DNA from 3 places in the Paenarthrobacter sp. YJN-5 genome. Region 3 is predicted to be linked to each of the others. Evidence: riboswitches for the same ligand, from Rfam matches in the RefSeq annotation. Region 3 holds a riboswitch; each other region holds the start of a gene.
What was found. A riboswitch is a leader RNA that binds a small molecule or an ion and turns the genes downstream of it on or off. The one in region 3 is predicted to bind cyclic di-AMP.
Positions count from the first base shown of each region.

Region 1: linked by a shared signal. The riboswitch ahead of HMI59_RS25375 (M23 family metallopeptidase) and the one ahead of HMI59_RS01955 (hypothetical protein) in region 3 are both predicted to bind cyclic di-AMP.
Region 2: linked by a shared signal. The riboswitch ahead of HMI59_RS19140 (NlpC/P60 family protein) and the one ahead of HMI59_RS01955 (hypothetical protein) in region 3 are both predicted to bind cyclic di-AMP.

Region 1 is NZ_CP053548.1:19,454-25,001, reverse strand. It holds gene HMI59_RS25390 (cytochrome c oxidase assembly protein) at 1-241, shown strand, start outside; gene HMI59_RS25385 (cytochrome c biogenesis protein ResB) at 238-1,857, shown strand; gene HMI59_RS25380 (SURF1 family protein) at 1,854-2,699, shown strand; cyclic di-AMP (ydaO/yuaA leader) riboswitch at 2,886-3,083, shown strand; gene HMI59_RS25375 (M23 family metallopeptidase) at 3,088-3,882, shown strand; gene HMI59_RS25370 (TrkH family potassium uptake protein) at 3,913-5,343, opposite strand; gene HMI59_RS25365 (vitamin K epoxide reductase family protein) at 5,431-5,548, opposite strand, start outside.
Region 2 is NZ_CP053544.1:4,134,398-4,139,945, forward strand. It holds gene HMI59_RS19125 (PEP/pyruvate-binding domain-containing protein) at 1-491, opposite strand, end outside; gene HMI59_RS19130 (universal stress protein) at 513-1,550, opposite strand; gene HMI59_RS19135 (FAD-dependent monooxygenase) at 1,975-2,583, shown strand; gene HMI59_RS19140 (NlpC/P60 family protein) at 2,733-3,521, opposite strand; cyclic di-AMP (ydaO/yuaA leader) riboswitch at 3,525-3,687, opposite strand; gene HMI59_RS19145 (copper resistance CopC family protein) at 3,867-4,505, opposite strand; gene HMI59_RS19150 (NCS2 family permease) at 4,619-5,548, shown strand, end outside.
Region 3 is NZ_CP053544.1:411,288-416,835, forward strand. It holds gene HMI59_RS01955 (hypothetical protein) at 206-1,498, opposite strand; cyclic di-AMP (ydaO/yuaA leader) riboswitch at 1,503-1,650, opposite strand; gene HMI59_RS01960 (ATP-dependent DNA ligase) at 1,866-2,933, shown strand; gene HMI59_RS01965 (DUF6480 family protein) at 2,941-3,183, opposite strand; gene HMI59_RS01970 (alpha/beta fold hydrolase) at 3,282-4,094, opposite strand; gene HMI59_RS01975 (hypothetical protein) at 4,112-4,354, opposite strand; gene HMI59_RS01980 (helix-turn-helix domain-containing protein) at 4,435-4,854, opposite strand; gene HMI59_RS01985 (HPr family phosphocarrier protein) at 4,990-5,268, opposite strand; gene ptsP (phosphoenolpyruvate--protein phosphotransferase) at 5,329-5,548, opposite strand, start outside.

The DNA of each region.
Region 1 (5,548 bases), on a different replicon from region 3:
GCCGGCCAGCTGGAACCTCGACGTCATGGCGGACCAGGGTCTGGCCGGCGGCCTGGCCTGGTCCTACGGGGAACTGCCCGGGGTGCTGTTGCTGATGTTCATCCTCGTGCGCTGGCAGCGCGAGGAGGCCCGGGGATGGGTCAAAGCAGACCGGACCGCCGCGGTGGCGGGGGACCCGGACCTGGATGCCTACAACGAGTACCTGCGCCAGCTGGCCGACCGCCCGGTGCGCGAACGATGACGGCCCGCCAGTCTCCGGGACCCGTCCGGACCACAGAAACCCTGCCCGTCACCGCGCCGCTGGGCGCCAGGGGCATGATGCGCTGGGCCTGGCGGCAGATGACCAGCATGCGAACGGCCCTGTTCCTGCTGCTCCTGCTGGCAATCGCCGCCGTCCCGGGATCGTTGTTTCCCCAACGCCCGGCCAACCCGGCCCTGGTGACCCGCTACATCAAAGACAACCCCGAATACGGTGAAATCCTCGACGCGCTGCAACTGTTCGACGTCTACGCGTCCGCCTGGTTCTCCGCCATCTACCTCCTGCTCTTCCTGTCCCTGATCGGCTGCGTCACCCCGCGGGCCAGGGCCCACTACAAGGCCCTGCGCTCACAACCACCGCGCACTCCCAAACGGCTCTCCCGGCTGCCCCAATACGGGACCCTCATCCTGCCCGCCGACGCCGCGGTTCCGGCGGCACAAGCGGTCACCGACGCCGCCAGGCTGCTCAAAGAGCGCGGCTACCGCGTCCACGTCCGCGACACCGACGGGGACCTGCCCTCCGTCGGAGCCGAACGCGGCTACCTGAGGGAAGCCGGGAACCTGCTGTTCCACACCTCACTGATCGGGGTGCTGGTCTGCGTCGCCATCGGTGGGATGTTCGGCTACCGCGGACAAAAAATCATCATCGAGGGCGGCACTTTCGTCAACACCCTGGTCAGCTACGATGCCTTCACCCCGGGGACCAATTTCGACGCCGCCACCCTGGCCCCTTTCGCCGTCACCCTGGAAAACTTCGATGTCCGCTTCGACCGCGAATCAACCAAACAGTTCGGCCAGCCGATTGACTTCACCGCCACCCTGACCACCAAGGACGGCGCGGACGGCACAACGCGGCAGCAGATCCTGAAAGTCAACGAACCGGTCTATTTCGGCGCCACCGGAATGTTCCTGGTGGGCAACGGCTACGCACCCGTCGTCACCATCAAGGACGGCACCGGAAAGACCGCCTTCAGCGGCCCCGTGGTCTCCATCCCCAACGACGGCGTCTACACCTCCACCGTCGTGATCAAAGCCCCCGACGCGGCACCCTCCCAGCTGGGGTTCGTCGGATTCTTTCTGCCCTCGGCAGTCACCAACGAGGCAGGCGTGGCCTACAGCTTCGATCCGGACCCGTTCAACCCCCAATTGAACCTGAATTCCTACTACGGAGACCTCGGGCTGGATACCGGGCAACCTCAAAACGTGTACAGCCTGGACGTGAAGAACCTGACCCAGCTCAACGGCCGCGACCTCCCCGCCAAAGGCATCACGCTCGGCCCCGGGGCCACCTATACGCTGCCCGAGGGCAAGGGAAGCATCAGCTTCGACGGCCTCAAGCGCTACATCGGCGTCGACGTCCGCAGCGACCCCGGCCAAGCAGGGGTTCTGGTGTTCTCCGGCCTCGCCGTGCTCGGACTGATCATCTCCCTGTACATCAACCGGCGCCGTGTCTGGGTCCGGGCCGGGAACGCCGAGGATGGCAGGACCATGGTCGAATACGGCCTCCTGGCCCGTGGCGAGGACCACCGCCTGGCCCCGGAAGCAACCGCCATCCGCTCGCTGCTGACCCGGCACTGGGGACAGGAGGACGCCCCGTGAGCTACAGCTTTCTGCTGTCCTGGCGCTGGGCGGGATACCTCCTGGCCGCCGCGGCCTTCGCCGCGGCCTGCCTTGCCCTGGGAAACTGGCAAATGGACCGCCGGAACCAGGCGGTCGCGGAGATCCGCAGGGTCCAGGAAAACTACGACAAACCACCGGTTCCCTTCGCTGAGGCCCGGGCACACTTCAACAATCCCGCACCCGACGCCAAATGGATGACCGTAGCCGTGGAAGGCCGCTACCTGCCCCAGGACCAGCGGATCATCCGCAACCGGCCCAACAATTCCGCGCCCGGCTACGAAGTCGTCGTTCCCTTCCGGCTCGCCACCGGCGAAACCATCGTCATCAACAGAGGGTGGCTGCCGATCGGGAACCAACGCCCCGGTTACCCGGACAGCGTGCCCGCCCCACCGGAAGGGCAGGTCGAGGCCGTTGTCAGGATCAAACCGGCCGAACCGGACCTGGGCCGTGACGCTCCCGCCGGCCAGCTGGCCAGCATCGACCTGGCCGGCTACCAGCAGGAAATCGGTTACCCCCTCATGACCGGCAGCTACGGCCTGATGGCCTCCGAATCCCCGCAGCCGGGAAACCTGCCGCAGCCCTTGGCCGCCCCGGCCGTGAAGGAAGGATCCAATCTTTCCTACGCCCTGCAATGGATCACCTTCGGGATCCTGGCTTTCGTCGGCTTCGGCTATATGGCCCGGCAACACGCCCGCATCAGGGCCGAGGAACACGACCAACCCGACGGGCAAGACCGGGAGGAACTCCGCTCCAAGCCGTCCCGGCGGGACCGCAGGGGAGCCGAAGAGGAAGATGCCCTGCTGGACTCCATGGGCCTTTGACTGGGCCACCGGGCACGAAGGACTACGGGCCGCCTCGACTGATCATCTGAAGATTCCTTCAGGTATGGTGGATTCCAAGCGCGGCCCGGCCTGTCGTGGCACGTCATGGACTGGCTTGGTCACGGAATTGTAACGATCGGGCTTTGTCGCTACTATTGATTCAGGTTTTTCTGTAATAAAAGCCTTTGATGCCGCACGCTGAACCCCGCCGGTGGCATTGATCGACGATCTTTTCCGCGGCGGGGGTGGAGGACCCAGAACCGGCAGCCAATCTGCCTTGGGGTGAAGCCGTGCGTCGAGGGCCAGAGGGCAATCGATGCGCGGCCGGGCTTGTTCCTTGGCCCGAACCCGACAGCTAACTTCGCAGGCGGATCGAAAGGATCCTTGCGTGGCAACTTCATCTCCCCGTGGCCGCCGCCGGAAACCCACCACCGCCATCATGGCGTTGTCGGCCTCCCGGACCGCGGCCGCCCGAACACCCCGCCACGCCTCAGCCAGCGGCATGACCTGGAGCCGGGGCAAACAGGTGACAGCCGCGACGACCTTGGGCGTGGCCACGGTCCTCACCGTCGCGCTGACCGCCGCGCACGCCAACCCGGCTCCCACCGCCACCACCGAACAGGTGGCAGCTTCCGCGGCAACGGCCGCGCCGGTGCAGGCCTCGGCGGGGGCGTCGATCAGTTTCGAACGCCCGGGGGTCACCACTAAGGCGGCCCCGCCCGCGAAGGCGCCGGTAGCGGCGGCCGGTGCGGTGGCTGCCCCCAAGGGAGCCAGCACGTCCCCTGCTGCGTCCTCGGGCCGGCTCGGAGCGCCGTTGGCCAGCATGTCCATTGCGTCGCCGTTTGGCATCCGAACCAGCCCGATCACCGGAACAGGTGAACTTCACACCGGCCAGGATCTCGTCGCGGCCTGCCAAACCGCGGTGTTCGCTGCGGGCGCCGGGACCGTTGTGGAGGCCGGCTGGTCACCCTATGGCGGCGGAAACCGGATCGTGGTCGACCACGGCAACGGACTCAAAAGCACCTACAACCACCTGGCCGCCATCGAAACCGCTGTGGGCGCGACCGTCGGCGCGGGCCAACGGATCGCAGCGGCCGGGACCACCGGAAACTCCACCGGCTGCCACCTGCACTTCGAGGTCCTGCTCAACGGACAGACCGTCAACCCCCAGGGATGGCTCTAACCCCTGGCTCCGGTGCCTGCCGTCAGGTTCTCAGCCAATGATGGGTCGCTCTTCCGGGTAGTGGAACAGCTGGCTGCGCTGGCGCAGGGCCAGGCCCGCAGCAAGGGTGACAGTCCCCAACCGGCCGGCGAACATGAGGGCTGTGAGGACGTAAACGCCCGACGGCGGCAGCTCGGCACTGAGGTTGGTGCTCAGTCCCACGGTGGCAAAGGCGGAAATGGTTTCAAAGAGCACCCTGTCCAGTGAAGCGCCGCTGATGGAAAGCAACAGGAATGCGGCGACGGAGACCAGGGTGGCTCCGGCAACGATCACCGAGATGGCCACCCGCATGGTGCCTTGGGGGATGGTGCGGCCGTAGACCTTGACGTCGGCGTCGCCTCGGGCCTCGGCAACAATGGCGAGGAACATGACGGCAATGGTGGTCACTTTGATGCCACCGGCCGTGGAGGCGGAGCCGCCGCCGGCGAACATGAGCGCATCCGTGAGCAGCATGGTGGTGGGCTCCAGCTGGTTCTGGTCCACCAGGTTGAACCCGCCGGACCGCGTCATCACGGACGCGAACAGCGAATGGACAACTTTCTCGCCGGCCGTCATGGTGCCGATGGTCCGGGTGTTGTCCCACTCCATCAGGGCCCAGAGGACGGTACCTGCGAGCAGCAGGATGAAGGACACCTGGATGGTGAGCTTGGTGTGGAGGTTCCACTTCTTCCAGTTCAGGCCGTTTTGCTGGAGGACCATCACCACGGGAAAGCCGAGGCTGCCCAGGAAAACGCCCAGCATGAGCGGGATGAGGATCCAGAGGTCTGTCTCGTACGGGACAATGCCGTCGGAGTGGGGCGTGAAGCCGGCGTTGTTGAAGGAGGAGATCGAGTAGAAGACTCCGTGCCAGACCGACTGCCAGAACGGTTCGCCCAGGAGCATGAACCGGGGAATCAGGGCCAGGGCAAGGGCGGCCTCGATCACCACGGACGTGACAATGACGATCCGCAGGAGGGTACCCACTTCGCCGAGCCGGCCCGCGTTGTTCATGGCTTCCTGGGCAATGAGTTTGCCACGGACACCCAGCCGCTTGCTGACCATGAGGGCCAGCAGGGAGGCGAGGGTCAAGGTACCCAAACCACCCACGAAGATGCCTATGAGGATGACCAGTTGCCCGAAGAAGGACCAGTGCGTGGCCGTTGATACCACCGTCAGGCCCGTGACGCAGACGCTGGACACTGCCGTGAACATGGCCTGGTGCAGGGGCGTGGATTCACCCGATGCGGAGGAAGCCGGCAGGGACAGCAGGCCGGTAAAGAGCAGGATGACGAAAACGAAGACCGTGAACGCCAGACGGGCCGGGTTGGTGTTCGCGATCGAGTCGACAAAATCACGCAGTCCGGTGAGGACGGTGGGCCGGTCGGGCCCGGGGACCGGCCGCGGTCCGGGACGGTGGTGATCCGGGCGTTGCTTCTGCTCCATGCGCGGTGGTCCTTGTCCTTGGTCGTGAGGGGCACTGCCCGTCACAGGAGATTCCCTCGATGGCCGCCGCGCAGCGGGGTGGGGCTGCTAAAGGCCGGGGGTGCCCACGAAGACGTGGAGGAAGGCGAAGAAGATGCTCGCCGCGACGGCCACGTACAGCAAGGCGGTCATGACCCAGCCCGATTCGCCGACGACGCGCGCCGCC
Region 2 (5,548 bases), 800 kb from region 3:
AGCACGGCATCCACGCCAACCACATTCAGGAAAGTGTCCTGCTGGCCGGCAAAGCTCGCAAAAGGCAGGTCTTCCGCCGTGGCCGAGGACCGGACAGCAACCGGGACATCCGGGCCCAGCCTGTTGTACGCCGTGCGGACTTCTTCGGCCACCTCAGGAGGAACACCGGCAGCCAGCACTACCGAGCGGGCACGGGCCGCGAGGGCATCAAGGGAGTAATCAACGACGTCGGTCCCGTCCAGGGCAGCCAGCACCTCACCCAACGCTGCGCCGTCAAGCGCCCGGCAGTAGGCCGCCGTCGTCAGGCAAAATCCGGGGGGCACCGGCAAACCGGCGGTGGACATTTCACCCAGGTTGGCGGCCTTGCCGCCAACCTCCGCCAGCATGCCTGAACGAATCCGGTCCAACGTAAGGATGAAACCATACCCGGCTGTTGAAGCCTTCCCGGTTTGCCCGCCCTGCTGCGGCCCTTCCGCCGCTTCACCGTCCATGCCGCCGTGAAGCGTCAGGTCCTAGTCGTTGCCCAGCATGGGGCCGAACTTGGGCCTGTCCGCAAGCCTGGAGTCCTCGCGGTCCGGGACCACCATGACCGGCCCCTTGGCGTGGTGCAGCACGCCGTCCGAGGTTGAACCGAGGAGCATTCCGGCGAACCCGCCGCGTCCACGGGTGCCCAGGACCACCAGTTCCACTCCCCTGCTGGCCTCCACCAGGACGTCCACGGGAGAGCCGTCTGTCAGCTGTGTTTCCACCGTGAGATGCGGGAAATGGCTGCGGAGCCAGGCAACACCGGCATCCAGTTGAACCTTGATATCCGCGAACAGGGCATCCCTGTCCAAGGGGGCCGGCACCCAGGCCAGTGAGCCGCTGTACTGAGGCACAGCGCAGACTACCCGCAGCTTCGCGCCCATGCGTTCTGCCTGTTCAGCAGCCTCCAGGACCGCCACTCGCGCCTGTTCGGAGCCGTCAACGCCAACTACAACGATGTTCTCCACCGTGCGGGGACCGGCCTTCGCGTGTTCGGCCTTGATGTGCTTGTCCTCGGTGCTCTGGCCCAGGCGGTCGGCGCAGTACAACGGCACCGTCACTGTGGGGCACTTCGCGTGGGCCGGCAGCGCGCTGCTGACGGAGCCCAGCAGACGGCCGACGAATCCACCGCGTCCGCGGCTGCCCGAAACCAGGAGGGCGGCTTCCGCGGAGAGATCCAGCAGGACACCGGCGGCATCCCCGTTCTCCACTGAGGCGTCAACGTCGATGTTGTAGCCGGAAACCTTCTCCATGGCCTGTTTGGCGATCGCTTCGGCGCCTTCCCGGATCATCGAGTCGTCCACCGTTGCGTATCCGCCGTCCAACCCTGAAGCGGCGAAGATCGGCACTGAATAAGCGGTCACGATGTGCAAGGGAAGTTGCCGGCGTTCGGCTTCACGCGCTGCCCACACCAAAGCGCATTGTCCGTGTTCGGAGCCGTCCACTCCAACCACGATGCCGCCCGGTGCTACTGCTTCCGCGTCACCGCCGCGGGGATGTTCAACGTGACTACCGTGCTGGTCCATTTGGGGCCCGCCTCTCCACCTGCTGCTTGATGTTCCGGCCATTCTGCCAGAGGTTCAACGTAGGGGTGTTACACCTCACGTTGTGCGCTAATGTCCGTGATCGTGGAAGCCACGGGACTTCCTCGTCCAATGCCAACTATTCTCGTTTGCTTATAGCGAATCAAGGCGGCTTTTCCGCTATCTGCATAACGGTCCGGGCTCGGTTTCAAGGCCCTCCCGGGACGCCCCGGGAAGAAGTAATAACACGCTGTCAGGAAGGCTACCCAACGCCCCAAAAGTTCTGTAGTGTTCGAGTCACCGAATGGCCGGTGAGAGTGTTCCAGAACACATACCGGCCATTTATTTGCGACCGTTTGGGGGAACCGGAAGCGTCCAATCCTGCCTTTGGGCACGTACGTCAAGGAGGAACCACGCAGTGTCACTCATGCCTGATTCCGCCACGGAGCGAACCACCACCGTGGTGATCGGAGCCGGACTCTCAGGCCTCGCCGTGGCCAGCGAACTCAGCCGCTACGGCGTGGGTTCGATCGTGGTGGACGGCTTCGGCCCACTGGCACAGACGGGTCCTTCCGTGCATACCGGCATGCTGCAACGGTGCGAGGTAGCCGATCCCGCTTCCATGCTGGAACGGAACCAGATCCTCCGCCACCTGCGGAACTACGCGGCCAGCCACCACCTGGATGTACGCAACACCACCAAGGCGGTCCGGCTGGACCTGCTCACGGCCGCAGAAACTCCCCTCGCATCCCCTCGGCAGTGGGCCGTCCACACAGCCCACGGCATTCTCCTTGCCGACCACGTCGTGGTGACGCGTTGCGCACAGAGCCAGTTGCGCAAAATGCTGGCCGAGCTTGGCATTGCCGTTGGTCAGAACCTCGTGGCCGCCATGCGCGCGGTGGGCATGCATCTGGTGGGAGTGGGAGAACTCATCACGCCAACCCCCAAGGAAGTCCTCCGCCAGGCCAAGGCGGTGGGGCAGGCCATCTCTTCGAAGGTGGCACTTCCAGCAGCGCCCGGCCTCGCGATCGCCTAAGCCCGGCAAGCCCGACAGCGGCACCAAGGCAGCCCTGAAACAGGGCCCTTGAAGCAGGGTCCCTTAAACCAAAAAGCTTAAAACCAAAAAACCGGCACCCCGGGAGGACGAATCCTCCGGGGTGCCGGCCTTTTTGTGAAGCGTGAAACTTATGCGCCGGCGCGGACGTACGTGAGCGGGCCGGTTGCGGTCAGCCAGCTGATCGGGTGGATGCCGGTCTGGTTACCGTTAATGCCACCGGAGATGGCCTGGCCATTGCCGATGTAGATGGCAACGTGGCCGGACTGGACGATCATGTCACCGGGCTGGGGATCGCTGACTACCTTGCCGTAGTTCATGAACTGCATGGGGGCAAGGTCGCCCACCGGGATACCTGCGGAGCCGAGGGCCTTTTCGACCATGGCGGTGCAGTCCTGCATGACACCGATCTGGGCGTAAGCCGAGGCAACCATGGCTGCGTTGACGCCGCCAACAGCGGGTGCCGGGGCAGGTGCTGCCGGAGCAGCAGCGGCAGGTGCGGAAGCAGCAACCGTGGCGGTAGCGGCAGGAGCTGCAGCAGCCTTGGCTGCGGCCTTCTTGGGAGCCTCAACAACCGGAGCCGGCTTCTCGATGACCGGTGCTGCTACGGAAGCAACAGCGGGACGCTCGAAGTTGACGGTGGCCGTTGCTGCGGCAGTGACAACCTTGTTGGGGGTTTCGGCAACGGTTTCAGCAACCGTGGCGGGGCTGGAGTCCCGCTGGACCGGAGCCTGTGCCGGAGTTTCGGCAGCGTGTGCAGCAATGGAACCGGTCAGGACAAGACCCGAAGCTGCAGCGATGACGGCTGCCTGGCGGCCGGCGCCTGAAGCGTTGCTGGCAACTGCCTTGGAGATGGAGATGAACGGATTGGGGCGTACGCTGTCCGCCTTACGACGGCCGCGAAGAATGCGTGAAGACATGAAAAAGCCTCTCCCGATGCCTGCGAGGTTAGCTGTCGGATTCGGATGGGAGTCACCCGGCCACTATCCACCGCTGTTCAGCGGAAGCTTCGTGGCTTCACCCCAAGGCGCGCTCATTGGCGGCCTAAAATGGGTTCCCCGTCTCTGCCGTAGGTATGTCTGCGAACGGATTCCGACCTGCGGCAGAGCTAGGCAATCAGGCCGGAAGTGCGCCGAATGCGGATCGGGCACAGGTACTACCGTACGCGATGATCACGGCAAAGTCACATTTAAGTAACGAGAAGTGGGCGTCAAGCGTGTCGCAGTAACCGTTTCGAGATTTTCGCAGGTATGTAGAAAACCCCGTCATTCCGCGGATTTATCGCCCTCGGCATCATTGGAAGCAGCCAATTTCCGACGGGCTGTAACGGCCAGGAAAATAACGAGCGCAACAGCTAATGCAGCAAACGCCACGATGCTCCACGGGAACGGCTGGGAGGCGTCCGGAGCCGGTTCGCTGACGGGGGTTCCGGGGGCCGCGGTTCCCGCACTCGGAACAGTGCCCGAACCTGCCTGGCCCGACGCGGACGGCGAGGCTACCGCGGTGGCGCCCTCCGACGTCGTGCTTCCTGCTGTTGCCGTGAATGTAAAGGTGCCCTCGATGGGGTGCGAATCGGAGCTGACGACGCGCCAAACCACCGTGTACTGGCCCGCCGGAGCGCCGGGACGCAGTTTTTGGACCGCCTGGTTGTCGATGATCTGCACGGCGCCGTCCGCCCAGTTCTCCCCGCCCGCGGTCACCGACATGCCCGAACCAATAGCCAGCGGCCGGTTATTGAACGTGACGGAGACCGATGCCGGAACTTCCGCAACCGTGGCTCCGCTGGCCGGACTCGTGGATTCTGCGGCGTCGTGCGCCGATGCCGGGGCGGCGCCGAAAAGCAGCGCCGAGGCGAAGGCGAGGGCAGCCACGACGGCGGCCAGGAGCGGGCGGATGGTGCGCATGGGGCGGTTTCTCCTAATGTTGGCTTCCTTACAGACTAGGCGAATCGTCAGGCCCTCCCGCACGGGCGGGCATAGGATTTGAGAGCACACTCACACGATCCCCGGAGACATCCATGCTTAAACAGGGTTCTGCAATCGACCGCTACTTCAAGATCTCCGAACGTGGATCCACGTATTCGCGGGAAATCCGTGGCGGCTTCGCGACCTTCTTTGCCATGAGCTACATCGTGGTCCTGAACCCCCTCATCCTGTCGGGGGCTGACTCGAGCGGGGCATCGCTGGGCTTCACGGCCGTCGCCGCCACCACGGCCTTCGTGGCAGGCATCCTGACCATCCTCATGGGTGCTTGGGCCAAGCATCCCTTTGCCGTAGCCACAGGCCTGGGCGTCAACGCGTTCGTGGCCGTCACCGTTGCCTCGCACCCGGGCCTGACATGGCCGGACATGATGGGCCTGGTGGTCCTCTCCGGCCTGACCATGCTGATCCTCGTCCTCACCGGGTTCCGGACCGCCGTCTTCAAGGCCGTCCCCGAGGCGCTCAAGACGGCGATCGTGGTGGGCATCGGCCTCTTCATTGCGCTGATCGGACTGGTCAACGCCGGCTTCGTGCGCCGCATTCCCGACGCCGCCGGAACCACCGTTCCGCTGGGCCTGGGCGTGGACGGCAAACTCCTGGGCTGGCCGACGCTGGTGTTCGCGGTCGGCCTGGTCCTCACCATCGCGCTGGTGGTGCGCAAGGTACGCGGTGCCATCCTGATCGGCATCATCGTCTCCACCGCGCTGGCTGCGATCCTTGAATTCACCCTGCATATCGGACCGAGCAACGACGGCACCACCATCAACCCCCGCGGCTGGTCGCTCGTGGCCCCCAAGGTGTCCGAGTGGGGCGCTCCGGACCTCTCCCTGATCGGCAAGGCCAACCCCTTTGGCGCCTTCGAACACCTTGGCTTCATCGGTGCCGCCCTGCTGGCCTTCGTGATCCTGCTCAGCATCTTCTTCGACGCCATGGGCACCATGGTGGGCCTGGCCAATGAGGCCGGAACC
Region 3 (5,548 bases):
TCGGGTGGCAGAACAGAAGGCAGGAACCCTTGCCGGGTCCCTGCCTTCTTGGTTTCACACTTGTTTGTTAGCGGCGCCCGTCAGAAACGGCGCAGCCGCTGGTGGCTCCAGCGGCCCATCCGATGGCGGAAAGTGGCCGTCCGGCTGCTGCAGCAGTACCGGCCGTGCCAGCCGATGTGGGTAGTGGTGCGGGGCATGCGGGTGCTCACTTGAGGACCCCCTTGGCTGCGTCGAGCAGGCCGTCCACGTCCAGGCTCGGAGCCTCCGTCGGTGCGCTGGACTTAGGGTCGGAGCCCGGCTTCGGGGAGTCGCTGGGCCGCGGCTTGGAAGTCTGCGTCGTCGTCGGCGTGGGCGTTGGGGTGGTGGTTGGCGTCGTCGTCGTAGAAGGCGTCGTGCTGGGCGAAGGCGCCGTGATGTTGTCCGACGGCGGTGCCGGCTGGCTCGGAACGGGCGACGTCACGCCCGGTACTGGAACCACGGCCGAAGGGGCGGTGGACGGAACCCACTTGGGGTCGGCCAACGAAACCTGCGGCGTCGGAGTGGACGACGGCGGTGCTGCCGCTGCCGGAGAGGCTGCTTCGACGGCGGACTGCCCGGTATCCGTCGTAGCGGCCGACGTCGAGGACGCGGTGGAGTAGGACGGCGTCGGGCCAGGAGTGGCCGAGCCCGTTGCCCGGTCTTCGCCGGAATTGTTAGCGCCGCTGGCCTGGTTTTGAGTGTCCTGTCCGAAGATCGGCAGGTCCATGGCTTGGCTTACCGTTCCCACCGTGAGGACCAGGCCCAGTGCTCCGGCGACCACCGCCATGCGCTGGCTCATGGTCTTCACGGACGCTGCCTTGGTCAGGACGGCGTGGGGTTCCTTGGTGAAGGAGGAGGAAGCAAAGGAACCAAAGGCCGACTTCGCAGCATTGCGTCCTGCGGCTCGTCCTGCCGCAGGACGTGCGCCGTCGTGCTGGCCACGGGCGGTCTTGCGACTGGCCAATCCGGCGGCGGCTGTAGCGTCAGCGGCGATCCGGGCCGGCGTCTTGGGCTGGGGGGTCCCGGCCGCGGCGGCAACGTGCGCCGAAACCACCGGAATAGCGGCAGTCGCGGGCTCGGGCTCAGTGGCGGGCTCCGCCGGCGTGGCCTTCACCACGGGGATGGCAGCCGTGGGCGGTCCGGGCGTAGTGGACTCCGAGCGCGGAGGAGCGGCAACTACGGGGATGGCTTCGGTGCGCGGCTCTTCGGTGGGGGATTCAGCGGTGGGTTCGGAGTCGGACTCAGCACTCGGTGCAGCTTCCGGAGCCACGACTGCCTGGGCCGCGCGCTCGCGTTCCATCGCCCGTCGCTGTGCTCGTGTCATGGGCGCAGCGGTGGGGTCGGTTGCGGTGGCGGGTACCGCCGTCGTGCTATCCATTTCGGTGGCCGGACCGCTGGGCTGGGCCCGACGGCGTCCGGTTGGCTTGGTGGGCTGGCCGTCCCCTTGGGCACGGCGCGGCTGATCCATGGTTGGGGACATGGTGTTTGCCTCTCAACGCCTGCGAGGTTAGCTGTCGGGTTCGGACGAGGCCGTCCGGCCGCACGTGGCGGCTTCACCCCAAGGGCCTGCGGGGAACAGGCCCGGGAACTCTGGGTCCCCCGTCTCTGCCGCGGGTCTGGCGGGATTCCGGGATGCGGCAGAGCTCGGCGTCAGCCCGGAAGCGGCCCAGCGGAGATACGGGTCGCCCTACGAAGTTACAGCAGCAGGGAAGTAAAGTCACATTAATGTAACGGACGGTACATGAGGGCCGGCAGCGCCCGCGCTGGCGGACGGACGCGCCACACACCGTCCACATATCCCTGCTGAACACTAGCTTTCGGCGTCTACCGGCCGGTAGACATGAGCTATGGACCTACCCGTGATGCCACCCGTTTCGCCCATGCTCGCCAAATCCGTGCCCAACATTCCTGAGGTTGGGCACTACGAACCCAAATGGGACGGGTTCCGGACCATCGTCTTCAGGGACGGGGATGACGTCATCCTGGGCAGCCGGAACGAGAAACCCATGACCCGGTACTTCCCTGAGCTGGTGGAGGCGTTGAAGAAGAACCTGCCGGAGAAATGCGTGGTGGATGGCGAGATCATCCTTATTTCCGGCAACCGGCTCGACTTCGAAGGACTGCAGCAGCGCATCCACCCCGCCGACAGCCGCGTCCGGATGCTTGCAGAGAAGACGCCGTCCTCCTTCGTCGGGTTCGACCTCCTGGCCCTCGGGGACGAAGACCTCACTGCCCGGCCGTTCTCCGAGCGCCGTGCTGCGCTGGAAAAGGCGCTCGCCGATGCCGAGCCGCCCGTGTACGTGACGCCTGCGGTCACCGACCTAGAGCGGGCAAAGGAATGGTTCGTGCAGCTTGAGGGAGCAGGGCTCGACGGCGTGCTGTCCAAACCGCTCGACGGTACCTACCAGCCGAACAAGCGGGTGATGTTCAAGACCAAGCATGAACGGACGGCGGACTGCGTGGTGGCCGGTTTCCGTTGGCACAAGACGGCGGACGTCGTGGGGTCGATGCTGCTGGGGCTCTATGACGATTCCGGCAAACTCCACCACGTCGGAGTGGTGGCCGCCTTCCCCATGGCGAAGCGGAAGGCGATGGTGGCCGAGTTGGAGCCGTACCAGGTGGAGATCGCGGACCACCCCTGGGGAGAGTGGGCCAGCCAGGAAACCGGAGCGGCGGTTGGTTCGAGGATGCCGGGGGCCCAAAGCCGCTGGAGTGCCGGCAAGGACTTTTCCTTTGTTCCTCTGCGGCCCGAGCTGGTGATCGAAGTGGCGTACGACTACATGGAAGGAGACCGGTTCCGGCACACCACGCAATTCCGCAGGTGGCGGCCGGACCGGACTCCTGAAAGCTGCACGTACTCACAGCTGGAGGAGCCGGCCGACTATAACCTCGGCGAGATCCTCAAGCTGAAGTAGGGGAGTTCTATTCCTCGTGCCCTTGATCCATGCTCATGCTGTCTTCCGCTGGAGGCGTTTCTCCCGGGGGTACTCCGCCGCCGGGTTCAAGCCCTGTGACGTTGCCGTTGTCCGGATCCGGGTTCGCTGATGCGGCGGGATCGCGGTCTTCGTCCTGCCTCATGTCCGGGTCTTCATGGATGCTGTCGGGCTCGGCCGCGCCGGACACTCCGAAGGTCTGCGGATCGTCTTCCGGGTCATAGCTTGTCATGGTCAAACCCCTTCCTAAGCAAACTTACTATTTGGCTTGCCCTGCCAGCCTAACCGTGTCCTGTCCAGCGCAACAAGGGGCGTGCCGCCGTCGTGAGGCTATGCCTGCGTACGGTCCGACGTTGCGGCGACGAAGCTCCGGATCGCGTCCGCAACGGCCTTCGGCCTCATGTGCTGGGCCACGTGTCCCACTCCCGGAATCTCCACCAGCCTGCCTTGGGGAACAGCTCGGGAGAGCCGCAGCGACCATTCGGGTCCTGCCACGTGGTCGCGGCTGCCTCGCAGGATCAGCACGGGGTTCCCCACAAGGCTCAGTCGTTTCTCGGTGGGGTACTCCATCATCACGGGCAGCTCGGTGAGGTACCAGCGGGGCCCGCACAGGAAGTAGTCGGAGACGACGATCCAGTTGGAGGACGGACTTTCGCGAAGGAGCCCATCCAGGAAGAGGGCCAGCGATTGCCGCCGTACGTTCTTGTGCTTCGAATCCACCACAGGACCCATCAGAACCACGTGCGAGGCCTGCTCCGGTGCATGAAGCGCAGCCTCGATGGCGAACTGGACGCCCATGGAGTGGCCCACCAGCACGTAGGAAGTGATGCCCTTCGCTTTCAACGTCTCCGCAATGAAGGCACCGTATTCCTCGGCCATGACTTGGTGGTCCGGTGTGGGCGTGCCCGCAAAACCCGGCAGGTCGAACGAGTACGTCGGCGAACCAGCGGCAAGGACGGCGTGGAGGCGGGCAAGGTAGCGGTGTGAGACGCCGATGCCGTGAATCAGGATGTACACGGGGCTGTCCGGGGAGCCGGGCGATGGCTGCGAGCCGGGCGGCGGGGTTCCGTTGGTCCAAAGGATGCGACCCTTAAGCCCGCCGGCTTCGACGTCTTCCGAGCGCAGGGGCGTGCGGCGTGTCAATCGTCCTCGCACCTGTTCTACTCCCGCGCGGGGTCGTCGGACCCGGCTGATTCATCCGCGCTCTGGTGAACGTCGGCAGCGTTGGCCGCTTCCCGGCGTCGGGCGATCTTTGATTCCGTCCACATCGCGACGGCGACGAACACAACGCACGCGAACATGAACGTGGCCACGAAGTTCAATCCCATGGCCGAACCAAGGGGTGCGGCAACAGCCATGGCGGCCGCTCCGGCCACGATATGCCACCCCTTGAAATTTCCCACCAAATAAGCGTAACCCCGGCGTTTGCGGCACTCCGCCTCTTGGCCGGGATCGTTGCTTGATCCTTATCACCACGCCCTGTCTACGGCGTGTCGTCAGGTCCCGGGGCTTCCTCTGCCGCACTGGCCGCGGCTTCCTTGCGCTTCTGCTTTTCCAGCCAGGCCATGATGGCAGCCTGCCGGATACGGCGATGGGTTCCCCGGTACTCCACGGGGATTTCGCCGCGGTCGGTCATATTCCGCAGATAGGTGTGCGAAATCCCGGCAAGCTCAGCTGCCTGGGAGGTGGTGAGCATCTCCTCGACACTGCTGACGGTCACGGTTTCGCCCCTGCTGAGCCGCGCGAGGAGGTCGACGACGGCGTCCTTCGCCTGATCGGGCAGGCGGTGGACGGTGCCATCGACGAACACAGTGATGTCGTTGCTGTCCTGGAGCGAGCGTGCCAGGTTCCGGGCGTCATCGGCGGGAAGGCCGGCCGTGACGCGGGGAGCTATCAATGCCATGGCAGAAGCCTAGCGCGGCTGCACCCCAAGGCGGTGTTGCATGCCGGTTCGCCTGTTTCGACGATTAGCTGCGTGTTAGACGTTTCCTACCGTCTAACACGCAGCGAGCCATCGAATCGGGCGGCAAGCCAAGAGTCAGACGGCGTCCAGGTCCGTTTCCAACAGTTTCACCAAGGCATCCAGTGCCTCGTCAGCACCTTCACCCTCGGCCCGGAGCACCACCACATCGCCCTTGGCCGCGCCAAGCGTCATCAGGGACAGGATGCTGGCGGCGTCGAGGGCGTCTTCGGCGGGTTCTCCCTGCATGGCGATGGTGACGTCCACGGACTGTTCACCGGCTGCCTCGGCAAAGAGCGCCGCGGGACGCGCGTGGAGGCCGGACTTGCTGGCGATGGTAGCTGTGCGTTCGGGCATGGGTTTCTCCTTGCGGTTGGGAACTTGCGGAACTTGCGGATGCGGCGGGTCGGGCTGGACTTACAGCCCGAGCTCTTCGAGCACCGGGAGCTTGGCGCGCACCCACTCGCGGGCTTCCGTCGCACTTGGTGCGGACAGGGCCAGCCGGGCCAGCTCCTGCGCCTGTTCCTGTGTGACGGTCTTCAGCACAGTCCCGACGGCGGCCAGCGAGCGCGCGGTCATGGACAGCGTGCTGACGCCAAGGCCCGTGAGTACGACGGCGAGCGCAGGGTCCGCGGCC